DNA from 4 places in the Streptomyces sp. NPDC037083 genome. Region 1 is predicted to be linked to each of the others. Evidence: riboswitches for the same ligand, from Rfam matches in the RefSeq annotation. Region 1 holds a riboswitch; each other region holds the start of a gene.
The links. Region 1 has a riboswitch for cyclic di-AMP ahead of ACZ7DE_RS28545 (M23 family metallopeptidase). Riboswitches for the same ligand answer to the same signal wherever they lie in the genome.
Positions count from the first base shown of each region.

Region 2: linked by a shared signal. The riboswitch ahead of ACZ7DE_RS22440 (C40 family peptidase) and the one ahead of ACZ7DE_RS28545 (M23 family metallopeptidase) in region 1 are both predicted to bind cyclic di-AMP.
Region 3: linked by a shared signal. The riboswitch ahead of ACZ7DE_RS15190 (transglycosylase family protein) and the one ahead of ACZ7DE_RS28545 (M23 family metallopeptidase) in region 1 are both predicted to bind cyclic di-AMP.
Region 4: linked by a shared signal. The riboswitch ahead of ACZ7DE_RS27545 (M23 family metallopeptidase) and the one ahead of ACZ7DE_RS28545 (M23 family metallopeptidase) in region 1 are both predicted to bind cyclic di-AMP.

Region 1 is NZ_JBVJSQ010000012.1:22,238-26,307, reverse strand. Features, by position in the region: gene ACZ7DE_RS28555 (dihydrofolate reductase family protein) at 1-1,043, shown strand, start outside; tRNA gene ACZ7DE_RS28550 (tRNA-Met) at 1,104-1,177, shown strand; cyclic di-AMP (ydaO/yuaA leader) riboswitch at 1,505-1,671, shown strand; gene ACZ7DE_RS28545 (M23 family metallopeptidase) at 1,681-2,703, shown strand; gene ACZ7DE_RS28540 (aldo/keto reductase) at 2,972-3,916, shown strand; gene ACZ7DE_RS28535 (PrsW family intramembrane metalloprotease) at 4,054-4,070, opposite strand, start outside.
Region 2 is NZ_JBVJSQ010000008.1:126,561-130,630, reverse strand. Features, by position in the region: gene ACZ7DE_RS22450 (ATP-dependent Clp protease proteolytic subunit) at 1-633, shown strand, start outside; gene ACZ7DE_RS22445 (hypothetical protein) at 641-946, shown strand; cyclic di-AMP (ydaO/yuaA leader) riboswitch at 1,327-1,497, shown strand; gene ACZ7DE_RS22440 (C40 family peptidase) at 1,501-1,974, shown strand; gene ACZ7DE_RS22435 (ATP-binding protein) at 2,028-2,510, opposite strand; gene ACZ7DE_RS22430 (helix-turn-helix domain-containing protein) at 2,723-3,583, shown strand; gene ACZ7DE_RS22425 (DUF397 domain-containing protein) at 3,593-3,826, shown strand; gene ACZ7DE_RS22420 (8-amino-7-oxononanoate synthase) at 3,884-4,070, opposite strand, start outside.
Region 3 is NZ_JBVJSQ010000005.1:90,209-94,278, forward strand. Features, by position in the region: gene eno (phosphopyruvate hydratase) at 1-1,196, opposite strand, end outside; gene ACZ7DE_RS15190 (transglycosylase family protein) at 1,543-2,235, opposite strand; cyclic di-AMP (ydaO/yuaA leader) riboswitch at 2,239-2,423, opposite strand; gene ACZ7DE_RS15195 (transglycosylase family protein) at 2,629-3,663, opposite strand; gene ACZ7DE_RS15200 (cytochrome P450 family protein) at 3,878-4,070, opposite strand, start outside.
Region 4 is NZ_JBVJSQ010000011.1:118,104-122,173, forward strand. Features, by position in the region: gene ACZ7DE_RS27535 (M16 family metallopeptidase) at 1-527, shown strand, start outside; gene ACZ7DE_RS27540 (M16 family metallopeptidase) at 524-1,912, shown strand; cyclic di-AMP (ydaO/yuaA leader) riboswitch at 2,112-2,278, shown strand; gene ACZ7DE_RS27545 (M23 family metallopeptidase) at 2,293-3,039, shown strand; gene ACZ7DE_RS27550 (GntR family transcriptional regulator) at 3,227-3,922, shown strand; gene ACZ7DE_RS27555 (HPr family phosphocarrier protein) at 4,047-4,070, opposite strand, start outside.

The DNA.
Region 1 (4,070 bases):
CCAGCCGCGCCGACTTCGACCGCGTCGACGAGGTACGGGCCTCCGTGGACGCCATCCTCATCGGCGCCGGCACGATCCGCGCCGACAATCCGCGGCTCCTCGTGAACTCCCCCGAGCGCCGCGCCGCCCGCGTCGCCGCAGGACTGCCGCCGTACCCCCTCAAGGTCACCGTCAGCGGCTCCGGCGACCTGGACCCGAAGGCCAACTTCTGGCACACCGGCGGCGAGAAGGCCGTCTACACCACGGAGAAGGGCGCCGAGCGGGCCCGCGCCCTCGGCATCGCCGCGGACGTCGTCCCGCTCGGCCCCGAACTCGACTGGCGCCGCCTCCTCGAACACCTCCACGACGTCCTCGGCGTACGCCGTCTCATGGTCGAGGGCGGCGGCACCGTCCACACCCAGCTGCTCCAGCAGGGCCTCGCCGACGAACTCCAGCTCGTCGTCGCCCCCCTGTTCGTCGGCGACCCGGACGCCCCCCGCCTGTTCGGGCCGGGCGGCTACCAGGGCGGACGTCTGCGCCTGGTGGAGACCCGGCGCATCGAGGACGTCGTCCTGAACCGCTACGAGCCCACCGCACCCGGCGCCGGACCGCTGCCCGCCGCGGCCGACCGGCACTGGCTGTCCCTCGCCTGCGAGCTCGCCGAGCTGTGCCCGCCCTCGCGGACCGCCTTCAGCGTCGGGGCGGTGATCGTGGCCGCCGACGGCACGGAACTGGCACGCGGCCACTCCCGCGAGGGGGGCGACCCGGTCGTGCACGCCGAGGAGGCGGCCCTCGCCAAGCTCGACCCCGCCGACCCGCGGCTGCCCACGGCCACCGTCTACAGCAGCCTCGAACCCTGCGCCCGCCGTTCCTCGCGCCCCTCGCCCTGCGCTCGGCTCATCCTCGACGCGGGCGTGCGCCGGGTGGTCACGGCCTGGCGCGAGCCGGACACCTTCGTGACGGCGGCGGACGGCACCGGAATGCTGACGGCCGCGGGCGTCGACGTCGTCGTGCTGCCGGAGTACGAGGAGCGGGCGAAGGCACCGAACCGGCACCTGGCGTGAGGCCGCGGTCAACCGTGGTGTTTCACCTCCCGCAGATGACGTACACTGGAGTCACAACGACGCGGGGTGGAGCAGCTCGGTAGCTCGCTGGGCTCATAACCCAGAGGTCGCAGGTTCAAATCCTGTCCCCGCTACTGAAGGCCGAGGGCCGGAATCCAACAGGGTTCCGGCCCTCGGTGTATTCCGTCTCGTATGCCTCGCGCCCACCTTTCCCCCTCACTTTCTTACGCATGGTGACCAGGTGACCGCCCTGCGCATCAAGGTTGAGTCGCCATCAAAACGCCTGTGACTGCCGAGGTGTGCGGCAGGCAGGTCAACTCGCCCGTTTTTCACCGCTGGTGGCCCGAAAGTCCAGGCCGGAAATGTTGTTGATCAAGCAGAACAGCTTGGAAACCCACCCCTGGGTCTATTAACGTTCGATAACGCAGCGCGGTCGTCCCAGCCGGCACCAGAGTCGGCTCCGTGCGCACGCGCCGAATCCCGCAAGGGAACCGGGGAACCACCAACTTGGGGTGAATCGCGCGGAAGTCACCGTGAACTCGCAGAGTCCACGGTCGGTATACGCGCGTAGGAGACCTTCCCGCTCCGAACCCGTCAGCTAACCCGGTAGGCGACGGAAGGAAAGGAGCGCGCCCGCGTGGCGTCCAACCCGCCTGCCCCCGAGGCCCCGTACGCGCCGAGCCAGCGGTCCACCGAGACCTTCGGCTACGGCGGCTACCGCACCGACGAGGGCCCCTGGGAGGAATGGAACCCCACCGCGGAGTCCGTTCGCCCGGTCCGGGGCAAGCACCGGGTCGCCAAGCAGCGCGGCGGCGGGTTCGCCCGCAGCTCCACCGTCCTCGGCGTCGGCGTCATCGCCGCCGTCAGCGCGGGCGGAATGGCGAGCGCCAACACCGGCAAGGCCCCGGTCTCCATCTCGATGCCGGACATGCCCAACGTGGGCTCCCTCATCTCCGACGAGGACCCCGCCCAGGAAGCCGCGCCCGCCCTGGCGAGCTTCGGGTCCGAGACCGCCGTCGACACCGAGGAGAGCGCCGCCGACGCCGGCGAGGCCCTCCGCAGCCGGATCATGGCGCAGGCCGAGTCGCAGCAGACCCAGTTCGAGGTCAAGGCCGCCGAGGCCGCCAAGAAGGCCGAGGCCGACGCCGCCGCCAAGGCCGAGAAGGAGGCGGAGGCCGAGGCCGCCGCCGCGAAGAAGAAGGCCGCCGAGGAGGCAGCCGAGAAGGCCGAGGCCGCGCGCCTGGCCGAACTGGCCAAGCAGTACACGCTGCCGACCTCCTCGTACACGATCACCTCGACCTTCGGCCAGGCCGGTTCCCTGTGGTCCTCCGGGTACCACACCGGTCTCGACTTCGCCGCGCCCACGGGCACGCTCATCAAGGCCGTCCACAGCGGCACCATCACCGAGGCGGGCTGGGCCGGTTCCTACGGCTACCGCACCATCCTCACGCTGGACGACGGCACCGAGCTCTGGTTCTGCCACCAGTCGTCGATCAACGTCAGCGTCGGCCAGAAGGTCGCCACCGGCGATGTGATCGGCCGCGTGGGCGCGACCGGAAACGTCACCGGCGCCCACCTCCACCTCGAGGTCCACCCGGGTGGCAGCTCCGAAGGCATCGACCCGGCGGCGTGGCTGCGCAGCAAGGGCCTCAACCCCTGAGACGTGCCTGAGGCGTCCCGGAGAACTCCCGAAGACGTCCCGGAGACGTCCGGGAGACGTCCCTTCGGGGAGACTCCGTACGGCGCGGGACACCCGTACGACGCGGGGCACTCCGTACGACCTCATCGGGGAACCCTGACCGGTCCCCGGCAGCCCTGACGGCCACCCCCGACGTCAGGGCTGCCGGTCTGTCGGGCCACACGCCGTTCACGCGTTCTTCGCAGGCCGCGTGGAATGGGCGTGGCCCGTGTGACCGTTGAGATGACACATGACTTCCCTTCGCACACTCGGCTCCTCCGACCTCGAGGTCTTCCCGCTCTCCCTCGGCGGCAACGTCTTCGGCTGGACGGCGGACGAGGCGTCCTCCTTCGCCGTGCTCGACGCCTACGCGGCCGCCGGCGGCAACTTCCTCGACACCGCCGACTCCTACTCCTCCTGGGCCGAGGGCAACTCGGGCGGCGAGTCCGAGACCGTCATCGGCAACTGGCTGAAGCAGCGCGGCAACCGCGACGACCTCGTCATCGCCACCAAGGTCAGCCAGCACCCCGAGTTCCCCGGCCTGTCCGCCGGGAACATCAAGGCCGCCGCGGACGCCTCCCTCCGTCGGCTGGGCACCGACCGCATCGACCTGTACTACACGCACTTCGACAAGACCGAGGTGCCCGTCGAGGAGATCATCGGCGCGCTCGACGAGCTGGTGAAGGCGGGCAAGGTGCGCCACATCGCCGCCTCCAACATCTCCCCCGAACGCCTCCAGGAGTCCCTGGAGTTCTCCGACCGGGAGGGCCTGGCCCGGTACGTCGCCCTGCAGCCCCACTACAACCTGGTCTCGCGTGACACCTACGAGGGCGGCCTGCAGGACCTCGCCGCCCGTTTCGGCCTCGCCGCCGTGCCGTACTTCTCGCTGGCCTCCGGATTCCTCACCGGCAAGTACCGGCCCGGTGCGACGGTGGAGAGCGCCCGCTCCGCCGGCGCCGCCAAGCACCTCGACACCGAGCGGGGCCGCCGGGTCCTGACCACCCTGGACGAGATCGCCCAGGCCCGCGACGCCCAGGTCGCCACGGTCGCCCTCGCCTGGCTCGCCGCACAGCCGACCGTGGCCGCACCGATCGCCTCCGCGCGGACGGCCGAACAGCTGCCGGCGCTGCTGGGTGTGGCGGACCTGGAACTCACGAGCGCGGAGATCACCCGGCTGACGGAGGCTTCGGCCTGATCTGCCCACCCTGACTCGACCCCACCCCACCCGACCGGGACCGCCCCGACCCACCGCGGCTCGGCCCGGTGCTGCCTGGCAGGCGGGGCTGGGACGGAGGGCAGGACCGAGGGCTGTGGCTGTACCTGTGGCTGTGGCTAGTGGTAGGGGTTGG
Region 2 (4,070 bases), on a different contig from region 1:
CACCGACCGTCCGCCCGCCACGTCCTGCCCGAGTTCGGCGAACGCACGGGTTCCGGCTACCGGACGACGGATCCGTACTCGAAGCTGCTCGAGGAGCGGATCGTCTTCCTGGGGACACCGGTCGACGACACGTCGGCGAACGACGTCATGGCCCAGGTCATGCACCTGGAGCACCAGGCCCCGGACCGGGACATCTCGCTGTACATCAACTCCCCCGGCGGCTCGTTCAGCGCGATGACGGCCCTCTACGACACGATCCGGTACGTCACCTGCGACGTGGGGACGACCTGCCTGGGCCGGGCGGACGCGTCCGCCGCGGTGCTGCTGGCGGCGGGCACCCCGGGCAAGCGGTTCGCGCTGCCGGGCGCTCGGATGACGATCCGCCAGCCGTCGCTGCCCGAGCCCGTCGAGGGACAGGCCGACGACCTCGCCGTCCAGGCCGACGAGCTGGCGCGGACCCGGACCACGCTGGAGGCGATGCTCGTCCGGCACACCGGGCGGACGCCGGAGCAGGTCACCGCGGACATCGAGCGGGACAGGCTCCTCACCGCCCGGGAGGCCGTGGAGTACGGCCTGGTGGACGGGATCGTCGCCGGCCGCACGGGCTCGGCCGGCTCCCTGGGCCGGGGGTGAGCCGCCGATGGTGCCCGAACTGCCGCCGCTGCCCGCCCTGACCCGCGCCGAGGCCGAGTTGATCGACGGCTACCTGGACGTGGTCGACCTGCTCGGCCGCATCAACCCCGCCCGCCACGGCGACACCTACGGTGGACTGCGCGCGGCCCAGGCGCTGGTGGGCAAGGTGACGGCGCTGCGCGACGCGCTCACACTGATGCACCAGCGCGGCGAGAGCGAGCTGCACGCGCCGACGCTCGCGCGGGCGCTGCGCGTCCTGGACGGGGAGCGCCGCACGGCGCGCGTCACGCTGCCTCCGCTCTCCGACAGTTGAGGCGACCCGTCTCCGACCCGGACCGATCGCACCCCGAGCGCGAGGTCCGGGCCGGAGTTGAAACGCACCAGACGGGTTACCCCCGTTCGGAGTAGCGGCCGTTGGTCTTCCGGGCCCGCCGAGTTGCGTCAAAACGGCGCTTTTCGAGCGGAACTGAGGGCTCCGATGCTGGTCCGGGGCCCTGTGGCCGCCTTGACTCCTGATCGGCCATCAGGGTGTCCACCCGAACGGGTGAGTGGTGAGTAACCCCACAAATCCCCGGTTCCGTTGGGATTTTCGGACATCGGTGAGCCAAGATCCCTGACTGACGACAAGCCCCCGCCACAAGCGGCGGGGCGGTCCGGGCGGACGCCGAGTCCTGCCGCCGCCCGGATGACCGGTCGACAGAAGTGCATCGGCAGGAGTGGAGGACCCAAGCACGACGGGTCGCCGGAACGGTCACGCCATGACCGTGCCGAGCAGCCCTTGGGGTGAAGCCGCACACGCGGCCGGGCAACTTCGCCAGCCCGAATCCGACAGGTCATCCTTCACAGGCGGCTGACGAAGGGTTGCGCATGACTGCGCTCAATCGTGTCCCGTCGCTCATGGCCCGGGCCGGTACGGCCTCGGCGTTCGCCATCGCCGCCGTGGGCGGCTCGGTCGTGGTCCCGGGGCTCGCCTCCGATGCCGCGGCCGCCACACCGGCGACGAAGGCGCTCCAGATCGCGGCCTCGAAGAAGGGCGCCCCGTACAAGTACGGGGCCACCGGGCCGAAGAGGTTCGACTGCTCCGGGCTCACGCTGTACTCGTACAAGAAGGCCGGCAAGAGCCTGCCCCGGACGGCGGCCCAGCAGTACAACAAGACCAAGCACATCAGGGCGTCCAGCCGCAAGGCGGGCGACCTGGTCTTCTTCCACTCGGGGTCGAACGTGTACCACGTCGGGATCTACGCGGGTAAGGGCAAGATCTGGCACTCGCCGAAGACCGGCGACGTGGTGAAGCTGCAGAAGATCTGGACCAAGAGCGTCTGGTACGGCCGGGTCCGCTGAGCCGTCGGGTCCGCTGAGCCTCCCGGGGCGACGGACGGCGTCCTGACGCGCCGTCACCGCCCCGGGATCTCGCCTTCGGCCGGAGCCGTCAGCGCTCCGGCCACCGGCTCCGCCGCCGGAACGGTCCACGGCAGTTCGACGAGGACCGTCTTGCCGCCCTCCCGGGTGCGCCGCACTCTGAGCTTGCCGCCGCTCTCCGCGGTCAGCCAGCGAATGATCACCATGCCTCGGCCGTTGTCCTGCTGGACGGCGGCCGGCAGTCGTTGGGGGAAACGCGGGTGACTGTCGGTGACACCGATGCTCAAATGTTCGTCACGGTCCAGGACGAGGTCCACCGTGAAGGTGGGTGACTGCCCGAAAGTGTGCTGTACGGCGTTGGTGGCCAGTTCCGAGACGATCAGACGGACGGTGTCGGCCGTCTCGGCGTCCGCCGGCAGACCCCACTCCACGAGGGTGTCGGCGACGAATCCGCGGGCCGTGGAGACCGAGGCGGGATCGCTCGGCAGAGTGACGGATGCTTCCAGGTGATCTGCCATGGCGACGTCGTCCCTTTCCCACGGGACCGGAGTCCGACACGGTGCGTGTGGTTCGAGTACGGTCCCGACCGGTGCTTCTTCGCCAGACTGCCATCACCACGTCGGTCACGGGTGGCGATCCACCAAGATATGCATATATCTGTCGCCCGATGCGGTGAACTCTGCGCCGGCAGAGCGTGTGCGGCCGGCCCGTCAGGAGCAAGGAGGAGCCCATGCAGCACGGTCCCGCGGTGCGCCGCCGGAAGCTGGGTGCCGAACTGCGCAGTCTACGCGCCCAGGCGGGCCTCACCAGCGGTGAGGCGGCCCGGCTCGTGGGCTGGCATCAATCCAAGGTGAGCCGCATCGAGACCGGCACCAGTGGATCGAAACCAGCCGATGTGCGGTTACTTCTCGATGTCTACGGAGTGGCCGACCCGCGGCTGCGGGAGTTGATGCTGGCCCTGGCGGGCGACGACGGCGGCGGTGGCCGGGACCACTGGTGGCACGCCTACCGCGGGGTGCTGCCCCCCGCCTACCGGGACTTCATCAGCCTGGAGTCGCAGGCGAGCGCGATGCGCACGCTGGAGACGAGCGTGGTGCCCGGGCTGCTGCAGACGCCCGAGTACGCGCGGGCGGTGACCAGCGCGGCGGTGGAGGGGGTGGAGGAGGAGCAGGTCGACGCCCTGGTGGAGGTGCGGCTGGCCCGGCAGGACGTGCTGCGCGCGCAGCCGCCGCTGGAGCTGAGCGCGGTGCTGGACGAGGCGGTGCTGCGGCGGGAGGTCGGCGGGCCGGAGGTGATGGCACGCCAGCTCGGACGGCTCGTGGAGGCCGCCCGACTGCCCCAGGTGCGGCTGCAGGTACTGCCCTTCGCGGCCGGGGCGCACATCGGCGTGACCGGCCCTTTCGTCATCTTCTCATTTTCGCGCACTTCTGATCTGGATGTGGTTGTTCTCGACCACTTGACGAGTAGCCTCTATCTCGAACGGAAAGAAGACCTCCAGGCCTACACCGAGGCCTTCAACGCCCTTCGGGCGCACGCCCTTTCGCCCGAGGACTCATCGGATTACCTCGCCGCGCTGGCCGACGGCGCGTAAGGAGGCACCATGTCCGCAGTACCGCGGAACGTACCTTCCAGTACCGATTCCGATCATCTCCCGCAGGTGCGTTGGCTGCGCAGCAGCTACAGCACGGGGGCGAACAACTGCGTCGAGACCGCCCGGCCGGCCTTGGGCCCCTGGGCCGGTCTGCTCGCCGTACGCGACTCCAAGGACCCGGACGGACCCGCCCTGCTCTTCTCCCCCGAGAGCTGGACGGGCTTCACCTCGGCGTTGCGCTGACCACGACGGCGCAGACGGCTCCCGGTCAGCGGCGACCCACGGCCGTGCCACGCCGACTCATGGTCGTGTCTCGCCGATCACCCGAACAGCGCGTTCCAGCTCGGCCCCGGAGAGGTCCGCCCGGGCGGTGAGCCTGAGCCGTGAGATGCCGTCGGGCACGGAGGGAGGACGGAAGCACCCCACGGCAAGGCCTGCCGACCGGCAGTCCGCCGCCCACCGCACGGCCCCCTCCGGGGACGGTGCC
Region 3 (4,070 bases), on a different contig from region 1:
TACTTCGCGACGCGCTCGGAGCGGGCCGGGGCGCCGGTCTTGATCTGGCCGCAGTTGGTGGCGACGGCGAGGTCGGCGATGGTGACGTCCTCGGTCTCGCCGGAGCGGTGCGACATCATGCACTTGAAGCCGCTGCGCTGGGCGAGCTCGACGGCGTCCAGCGTCTCGGTGAGCGAGCCGATCTGGTTCACCTTGACGAGCAGGGCGTTGGCCGCGCCCTCCTCGATGCCGCGGGCCAGGCGCTCCGGGTTGGTGACGAACAGGTCGTCGCCGACGATCTGCACCTTGTCGCCGAGCTTGTCGGTGAGAATCTTCCAGCCGGCCCAGTCGTCCTCGAACAGCGGGTCCTCGATGGAGACGAGCGGGTAGGCCGCCACGAGCTCCTCGTAGTACTCGGTCATCTCGGCGGCCGAGCGGGACTTGCCCTCGAACTCGTACGAGCCGTCCTTGTAGAACTCGGACGCGGCGACGTCGAGCGCGAGCGCGATCTGCTCGCCCGGCGTGTAACCGGCTTCCTTGATGGCCTCGAGGATGAGGTCGAGGGCCTCGCGGTTGGAGCCGAGGTTCGGGGCGAAGCCGCCCTCGTCGCCGAGGCCGGTGGCCAGGCCCTTGGACTTCAGGACCTTCTTCAGGGTGTGGTAGACCTCGGTGCCCCAGCGCAGGGCCTCGGAGAAGGACTCCGCGCCGATCGGGGCGATCATGAACTCCTGGATGTCCACGTTGGAGTCGGCGTGCGAGCCGCCGTTCAGGATGTTCATCATCGGCACCGGCAGCAGGTGCGCGTTGGGGCCGCCCAGGTAGCGGAACAGCGGGAGGTCGCTGGCCTCGGAGGCGGCGTGGGCGACGGCCAGGGAGACGCCGAGGATGGCGTTGGCGCCGAGCGAGCCCTTGTTGTCGGTGGCGTCCAGGTCGAACATGGCCTGGTCGATCAGCCGCTGCTCGGTGGCGTCGTAGCCGACCAGCTCCGGGCCGATCTGCTCGATGACGGCGAGGACGGCCTTCTCGACGCCCTTGCCCTGGTAGCGGTTCGGGTCACCGTCGCGGAGCTCGATGGCCTCGAAGGCGCCGGTGGACGCGCCGGACGGAACGGCGGCACGACCCGTGCTGCCGTCGTCGAGGCCGACCTCGACCTCGACCGTGGGGTTGCCTCGGGAGTCCAGGATTTCCCGGGCTACGACGACGTCGATGGACGGCACGAGCATCTCCTTCTTGGGATGTGACGCTGGTTGTGCGGGGCTCGCGGGCCATGTCGGCCTTGGGTGAGCCTTGCGACTAGAGCCTAACCGCCTCCGGGCCGTCGGCAGCCGACCGACCGTCCCGTGGACAGACAGACCGTACCTATTGTTCACGCCCGGAACAAAGGGGGTGGTCGGCAAAGGTTGCCGGGAGGCGGCGAACGGGCAAAGAGAAACCCCGCTCCGGTGCGTACGGGGGAACACGCACCGGAGCGGGGAGCCCGTGGGGACGGGGGTGACCCTCACGCGGTCTTCAGTGTGCCGACCTGGCCGTGAGGGCGCTGTGGTCCGCCGAGGGAACCGGGTGTCACTTCAGGTGAAGCTGCTGACCCGGGTAGATGAGGTTGGCGTCCTCGACGATGTCCTTGTTCAGCTCGAACAGCTTCTCCCAGCCGCCCTTGACCTTGTGCTTCTCGGCGATGGAGCTGAGGGTGTCGCCCTTGACGACCTTGTACTCGCCGTCGCCCTTCTTGACCTTCTTGCCGGTCGGCGTGGTGACCGTCTTGGAGGACTTCTTGGTGGCGGCCGGACGGTCGGCGGAACGGGAGGACTTCTGCTCCTCGGTCGAGCGGGTGGTGCTGCCGCTGTCCGACGAGCCGGAGGACTCGGCGCCGGCGCCGTTGTACGCGGCGCCGGACAGGCCCGTGCCGCAGACCGGCCAGGCGCCCTTGCCCTGACCCGCGAGGACCTTCTCGCCGATGGCTATCTGCTGGGCCTTGGAGGCCTGGTTGGCCTGCGCGGCGTACTGGGTGCCGCCGTACGCGGCCCAGGTGGAGGCGGAGAACTGCAGGCCGCCGTAGTAGCCGTTGCCGGTGTTGATGGACCAGTTGCCGCCGGACTCGCACTGGGCGACCGCGTCCCACTCGGAGGCGGTGGCGGCGGAGGCGTTGCCGGCCGCCATCAGCGGGGCGGCGATGGCGACGCCGGTGACGCCGGCCAGAGCGGCGGCGCGGGTGGCCTTGGACGGACGGCGGTGCTTGCCCTTACCGGAAAACAGCATGGTGGATCCCCTCACCGACGCCTGCGAGGTGAGCTGTCGGGTTCGGGCCGTGTGAGTTGCCCGGCCACTCCTCCGCGGGAGCAGTGCTCCGCGGAGGGGTGACTTCACCCCAAGCCGGATCCAGCCTGAACAGCCGGTCCCGGCGCTTACCTTGGGTCCCCCGCTCCTGCCTACGGCGCTTGACGCGACGACTGTTCCCGGGCTGCCGCTGGCAGGATTCGGCGTTGCGACGGCCGGGGCTCGGATTGCCGAGCGGCCTCGACCGTAGACACGTGATCGGGCGAATTTCAAAGACGATCAGGGCTTCTGAGACTCATCCCACACTTTCACCAAACCGGACATTCGGCGCGAAGTGTGACGCGAACTCCCGCTGTATTTACAGGGCTTTGCGCCCTATTGGACCCCTGTGTCGAGGGTCTGACCGGGAACGATGTCGCTCGGGTCGCTCCCGATGAGGTCCTTGTTCTCGGCATAGAGGGCGCGCCATCCGCCGTCGAGGTCAAGGGAGTCGGCGATGGAGACGAGAGAGTCGCCCTCCCGGACGACGTAGGCGGTCGCGGCGTGCCGCCCGGCGGAGGCCGTGGAGGCGCCGTTCGCCGACGTGCCGGCGCTCTTGGTCGCGGGCTCGTCGGCGGTGGCCCCGCGATGCCGGCCCGAGCCGAGCGAACCGGTGTCGACGAGACTCCAAGAGCCCGCGTCCTGGACCGACTTGTCCGAGTCGTCCGCTTCCGGGGTCCCCGTGGGCGAGCTGTCCGGCGCCTGCGCGTCGCCCTTGGCGCCGGAACCGCCCTTCCCGCCGGAACCAGTGGAGTCACCCACGGCAGGGGAGGAAGGTGACGAAGAGGACGAAGGGGACTCGGTGGGCGAACTGGAGGAATCCGCGGACGAGTCGGACGAGTCGGCGGAGCCAGCTGAACCGGCCGAACCGGTCGAACCGTCGTCGTCCGATGAGCCCGAGGACCCGGACAACCCCCTGGACAGATCGGACAATCCGGAGGAGGACGAGTCGGAGGAGTCGTCGGCCACGCCCGTGTCCACGTCCAGCATGCCGTTGTCCTTGGTGAGCCCGGAGGTCAGCCCGCAGGTGCCCCACGCGCCGACGCCCTTGGCGGCGAGCACCTTCTGCGCCACCGCGATCTGCTGGTTGCGGCTGGCCAGGTCGGGACTGGCCGCGTAGTCGAGTCCCCCGTACGCCTCCCAGTCCTTCTGGGTGAGGCTGAGGCCGCCGTACTCGCCGTCGTCGTTGTCGGCACTCCACGAGCCGCCGGTCTCGCACTGCGCCACCTTGTCCCACACCGTGCCGTCGGCGGCGCTCGCGCCGGAGGCGGCGAGCAGCGGGATGGCGATGGCGGAGCCGGTCACTCCGGCCGCGACGAGGAGAGCCGGGGCCTGGCGGGGGCGACGGTGACGACCGTTCCCGGAGAGCATGCGGGGGCCTTTCGCTGGACAGCAGTACCGGCGCGGCGAGTGAGACTGACGCGTCGCGCTGACGAGTGAACGTATCGGCAGACGATCACTTGTCACAAGTTCATGCCGCGCAGATCACGTGAAGATCACAGAGTTGAGGACCGGTCACCTTTGCTCCGCCGAATGGTCACACTACGGCTGACATCCGGCCAGATTCGGCCAGATGCCCCACGGTTCATTGGCCGGAACGCACCGGAGTGAACTCGACCGGCAACGTGCGCAGTCCGCGCATGATGAGTCCGCCGCGCCACCTCAACTCCTCCGGCTCCACGGCCAGTCGCAGGTCGGGCAGTCGGGTGAGAAGGGCGGCCAGCGCGGTCTGGCCCTCCAGGCGGGCCAGCGGGGCGCCCAGACAGTAGTGGATGCCG
Region 4 (4,070 bases), on a different contig from region 1:
GCGCGTGCGACGCCGCCGACCTGGCGCTCACCGTCCTCGGCGGCGGCGAGTCCTCCCGCCTCTACAACCGGCTCGTGCGCCGCGACCGCACGGCCGTGGCCGCCGGCTTCGGCCTGCTGCGGCTCGCCGGGGCGCCCTCGCTGGGCTGGCTGGACGTGAAGACGTCCGGCGACGTCGAGGTGCCCGTCATCGAGTCCGCCATCGACGAGGAGCTCGCCCGGTTCGCCGAGGAGGGCCCCACGGCCGAGGAAATGGAGCGCGCCCAGGCCCAGTTGGAGCGCGAGTGGCTGGACCGGCTCGGCACGGTCGCCGGCCGCGCGGACGAACTGTGCCGCTTCGCCGTCCTGTTCGGCGACCCGCAGCTCGCCCTCACCGCCGTCCAGCGCGTCCTGGACGTGACGCCCGAGGAGGTGCAGGAGGTCGCCAAGGCCCGTCTGCGCCCCGACAACCGCGCGGTGCTCGTCTACGAGCCGACCGCCGCCGAAGCCCCCGCCGACCAGGACGAGAACGAGGAGGCGGCCCGGTGACCGAGCTCGCCACGATGGACTTCCACCCCCAGCCCCGGGCGGGCGAGGCCAAACCGTGGGCATTCCCGGCGCCCGCGCGGACGGCCCTGTCCAACGGTCTGACCGTGCTGCACTGCCACCGGCCCGGCCAGCAGGTCGTCGCCGTCGAGATCCTCCTCGACGCGCCGCTGGACGCCGAACCCGCCGGCCTCGACGGCGTCGCCACGATCATGGCCCGCGCCTTCTCCGAGGGCACCGACAAGCACTCCGCCGAGGAGTTCGCCGCCGAACTCGAGCGCTGCGGCGCCACCTTGGACGCGCACGCCGACCACCCCGGCGTCCGCCTGAGCCTCGAAGTGCCGGCCTCACGGCTGGCCAAGGGCCTCGGTCTGCTCGCCGACGCCCTCCGGGCGCCCGCGTTCGCCGACAGCGAGGTCGAGCGCCTCGTCCGCAACCGCCTGGACGAGATCCCGCACGAGCTGGCCAACCCCGCCCGGCGCGCCGCCAAGGAGTTCTTCAAGGAGCTGTTCCCGGACACCGCGCGCATGTCGCGTCCGCGTCAGGGCACCGCGGACACCGTCGAGAAGATCGACTCGGCCGCCGTCCGCGCCTTCCACGAGAAGCACGTCCGCCCCGCCACGGCCACCGCCGTGGTCGTCGGCGACCTCACGGGGATCGACCTGGAGGCGCTCCTGGGCGACACCCTGGGCGCCTGGACGGGCTCCTCCGCGCAGCCGCGGCCCGTGCCGCCGGTGACCGCGGACGACACCGGCCGTGTCCTCATCGTGGACCGCCCCGGCGCCGTCCAGACGCAGCTGCTGATCGGCCGCATCGGCGCCGACCGGCACGACCGCGTGTGGCCCGCGCAGGTGCTCGGCACGTACTGCCTCGGCGGCACCCTCACCTCCCGCCTGGACCGCGTCCTGCGCGAGGAGAAGGGCTACACCTACGGCGTCCGCGCCTTCGGCCAGGTCCTGCTGTCCGCCCCCGACGGCTCGGGCGCCGCGATGCTCGCCATCAGCGGCTCCGTGGACACCCCCAACACCGGCCCCGCGCTGGACGACCTGTGGAAGGTGCTGCGCACCCTCGCCGCCGAGGGCCTGACCGACGCCGAGCGGGACGTCGCCGTGCAGAACCTGGTCGGGGTCGCGCCGCTGAAGTTCGAGACCGCCGCGGCCGTCGCGGGCACGCTGGCCGACCAGGTCGAGCAGCACCTGCCCGACGACTACCAGGCGACGCTGTACCGGCAGCTCGCCGCCACCGGCACGGTGGAGGCCACCGCGGCGGCCGTGAACGCCTTCCCGGTGGACCGGCTGGTGACCGTCCTGGTGGGTGACGCGGCCCGGATCAAGGAGCCGGTCGAGGCCCTCGGCATCGGCGAGGTGAAGGTCGTCTCCGCGGAGTAGCCCGCAACGGCACGCGCGCGCAGGGGCCCTGGTCGACGGACACGTCACCAGGGCTTCTGAATGTCCGAATTGGGGCGGAGGCGGCCCGTCTGCCCTGTGGGATGCGCTACAAAACCCTGGATTCGTTTGAGGATTGAAACCCGCGCCGTTTAGCGTCATCCGGGCTGTTCGTCAGGCAGTGCGCCGCAGCCGCGGCACCGGACAGTCATCGCCGAGTCCCCGTACGGCGCGAGCCAGGGGAGCCGGGGACCCACTTGTGCAGTCCCTGGGGTGAATCGGACGCCCGCGCGAACGCGAGGGTGTCCGTAGGAGACCTTCCTGCTCCGAACCCGTCAGCTAACCCGGTAGGCGAGAGGGAAGGAAAGGACACCCCTGACTTCATGGCGTTCACCTGCGCCACCGGGAAGCACCGTCGGCCCAGCCGGATGCAGCGCACCACCGCCCGCGCGGCGGGCGTCGCGGCGCTCGCCACCACCGGTGTCATGGCCACCGTCGCCTCCACTCCGGCGTTCGCCGCCACGGAGCCCGCGCCCGAGCAGACCGGTCTGATCCCCGTCGTCACCGCCGGCGAGTCCGTCGCCGAGCAGCTCGACGACCAGGTCGCCGCACAGAAGCACGCCGCCTTCGAGGAGGCCGCCCGCCAGGCCGCCGCGAAGAAGGCGGTGGAAGAGCGTGAGGCACGCGTGCGTGCCGCTCGTGAGGCCGAGCGCAAGCGCTTGAACACCTTCGTGATGCCGATCACCGGCTCCTACGTCTCCACCGGCTACCAGGCCAGCAGCTCCCTGTGGTCCTCCGGCAGCCACACCGGCATCGACTTCCACGCCGCCAGCGGAACCACCGTGCACGCGGTCGGTCTGGGCACCGTCGTGGAGGCCGGCTGGGGCGGGGCCTACGGCAACCAGGTCGTCATCAAGATGAACGACGGCACGTACACCCAGTACGGTCACCTGTCGTCCATCGAGGTGTCGGTCGGCCAGCAGGTCACCCCGGGCCAGCGGATCGCCCTGTCGGGCGCCACCGGCAACGTGACCGGCCCGCATCTGCACTTCGAGGCCCGCACGTCCCCGGAGTACGGCTCGGACATCGACCCGGTCGCCTACCTCCGCCAGCACGGCGTGAACGTCTGACGACACACGGCGACAGATCGTCTGGCCCCGGCCCTCTCGGCCGGGGCTTTGCCGTTTCCCCGGGCGTGTTGTCCAAAAAATATCCCCGGATTCCGGTCCGCCATCGGAAATTCCCGTTCATTGCAATAGAGTCACTGAACACACGTCAATCGTCGACGTTTCACGGGGATTAAGGCGGAGGTCCGTCATGCGTATTCCGGCGCACTCGGTGTGCACGGCCGTCCGGGACGACATCGTCGCGGGTGTCTACGAGCGCGGCAGCCGCCTCACCGAGGAACTCCTCGCCCGCCGCTACGGCGTTTCTCGTGTCCCCGTCCGCGAGGCGCTGCGCACGCTGGAGGCGGAGGGCTTCGTCGTGACGCGGCGGCACGCGGGCGCGTGCGTCGCGGAACCGACCGAGCAGGAGGCGGCGGACCTGCTGGAGATGCGCATGCTGCTGGAGCCCCTCGGCGCCTCCCGGGCCGCCCAGCGGCGCACCGAGGCCCATCTGAAGGTGCTGCGCGGCCTCGTCCGGCTGGGCCAGGAGCGGGCCAGGAGGGGCAACAGCGACGATCTGCGCTCCCTGGGCGGGTGGTTCCACGAGACGCTCGCCCAGGCCTCCGGTAGCCATGCCCTGACGTCGATGCTCACCCAGCTGCGCCACAAGATCGCCTGGATGTACACGGTGGACGCCCCCGCCGACCCCGCGGAGTCCTGGGCGGAGCACGGCGCGATCGTGGACGCGGTGACGCGCGGCGACGGGGAGCGGGCCCGTGCGATCACGGCGCTGCACACCGAGCGCGCGACGGCGGCGCACCGACTGCGTTTTTCCGGTGGCGGGGAGCGCGTCGACCGCGTGAGGACTTCGCAACCTCCCGTAAACATGACGGGTCTCCGGCATTAACAAGAGGGCCGTATACAAAGAAGGGGATAATTCGCGGGGGATTATTTCTGCTGCCCGTCGACGGGAAATGCGAAGGGCTCGCCCGATAATTCGGGCGAGCCCTTCAGTATTAAGGGTGACGCGCTCAGACGGTCTCGGGGAGTTCCTC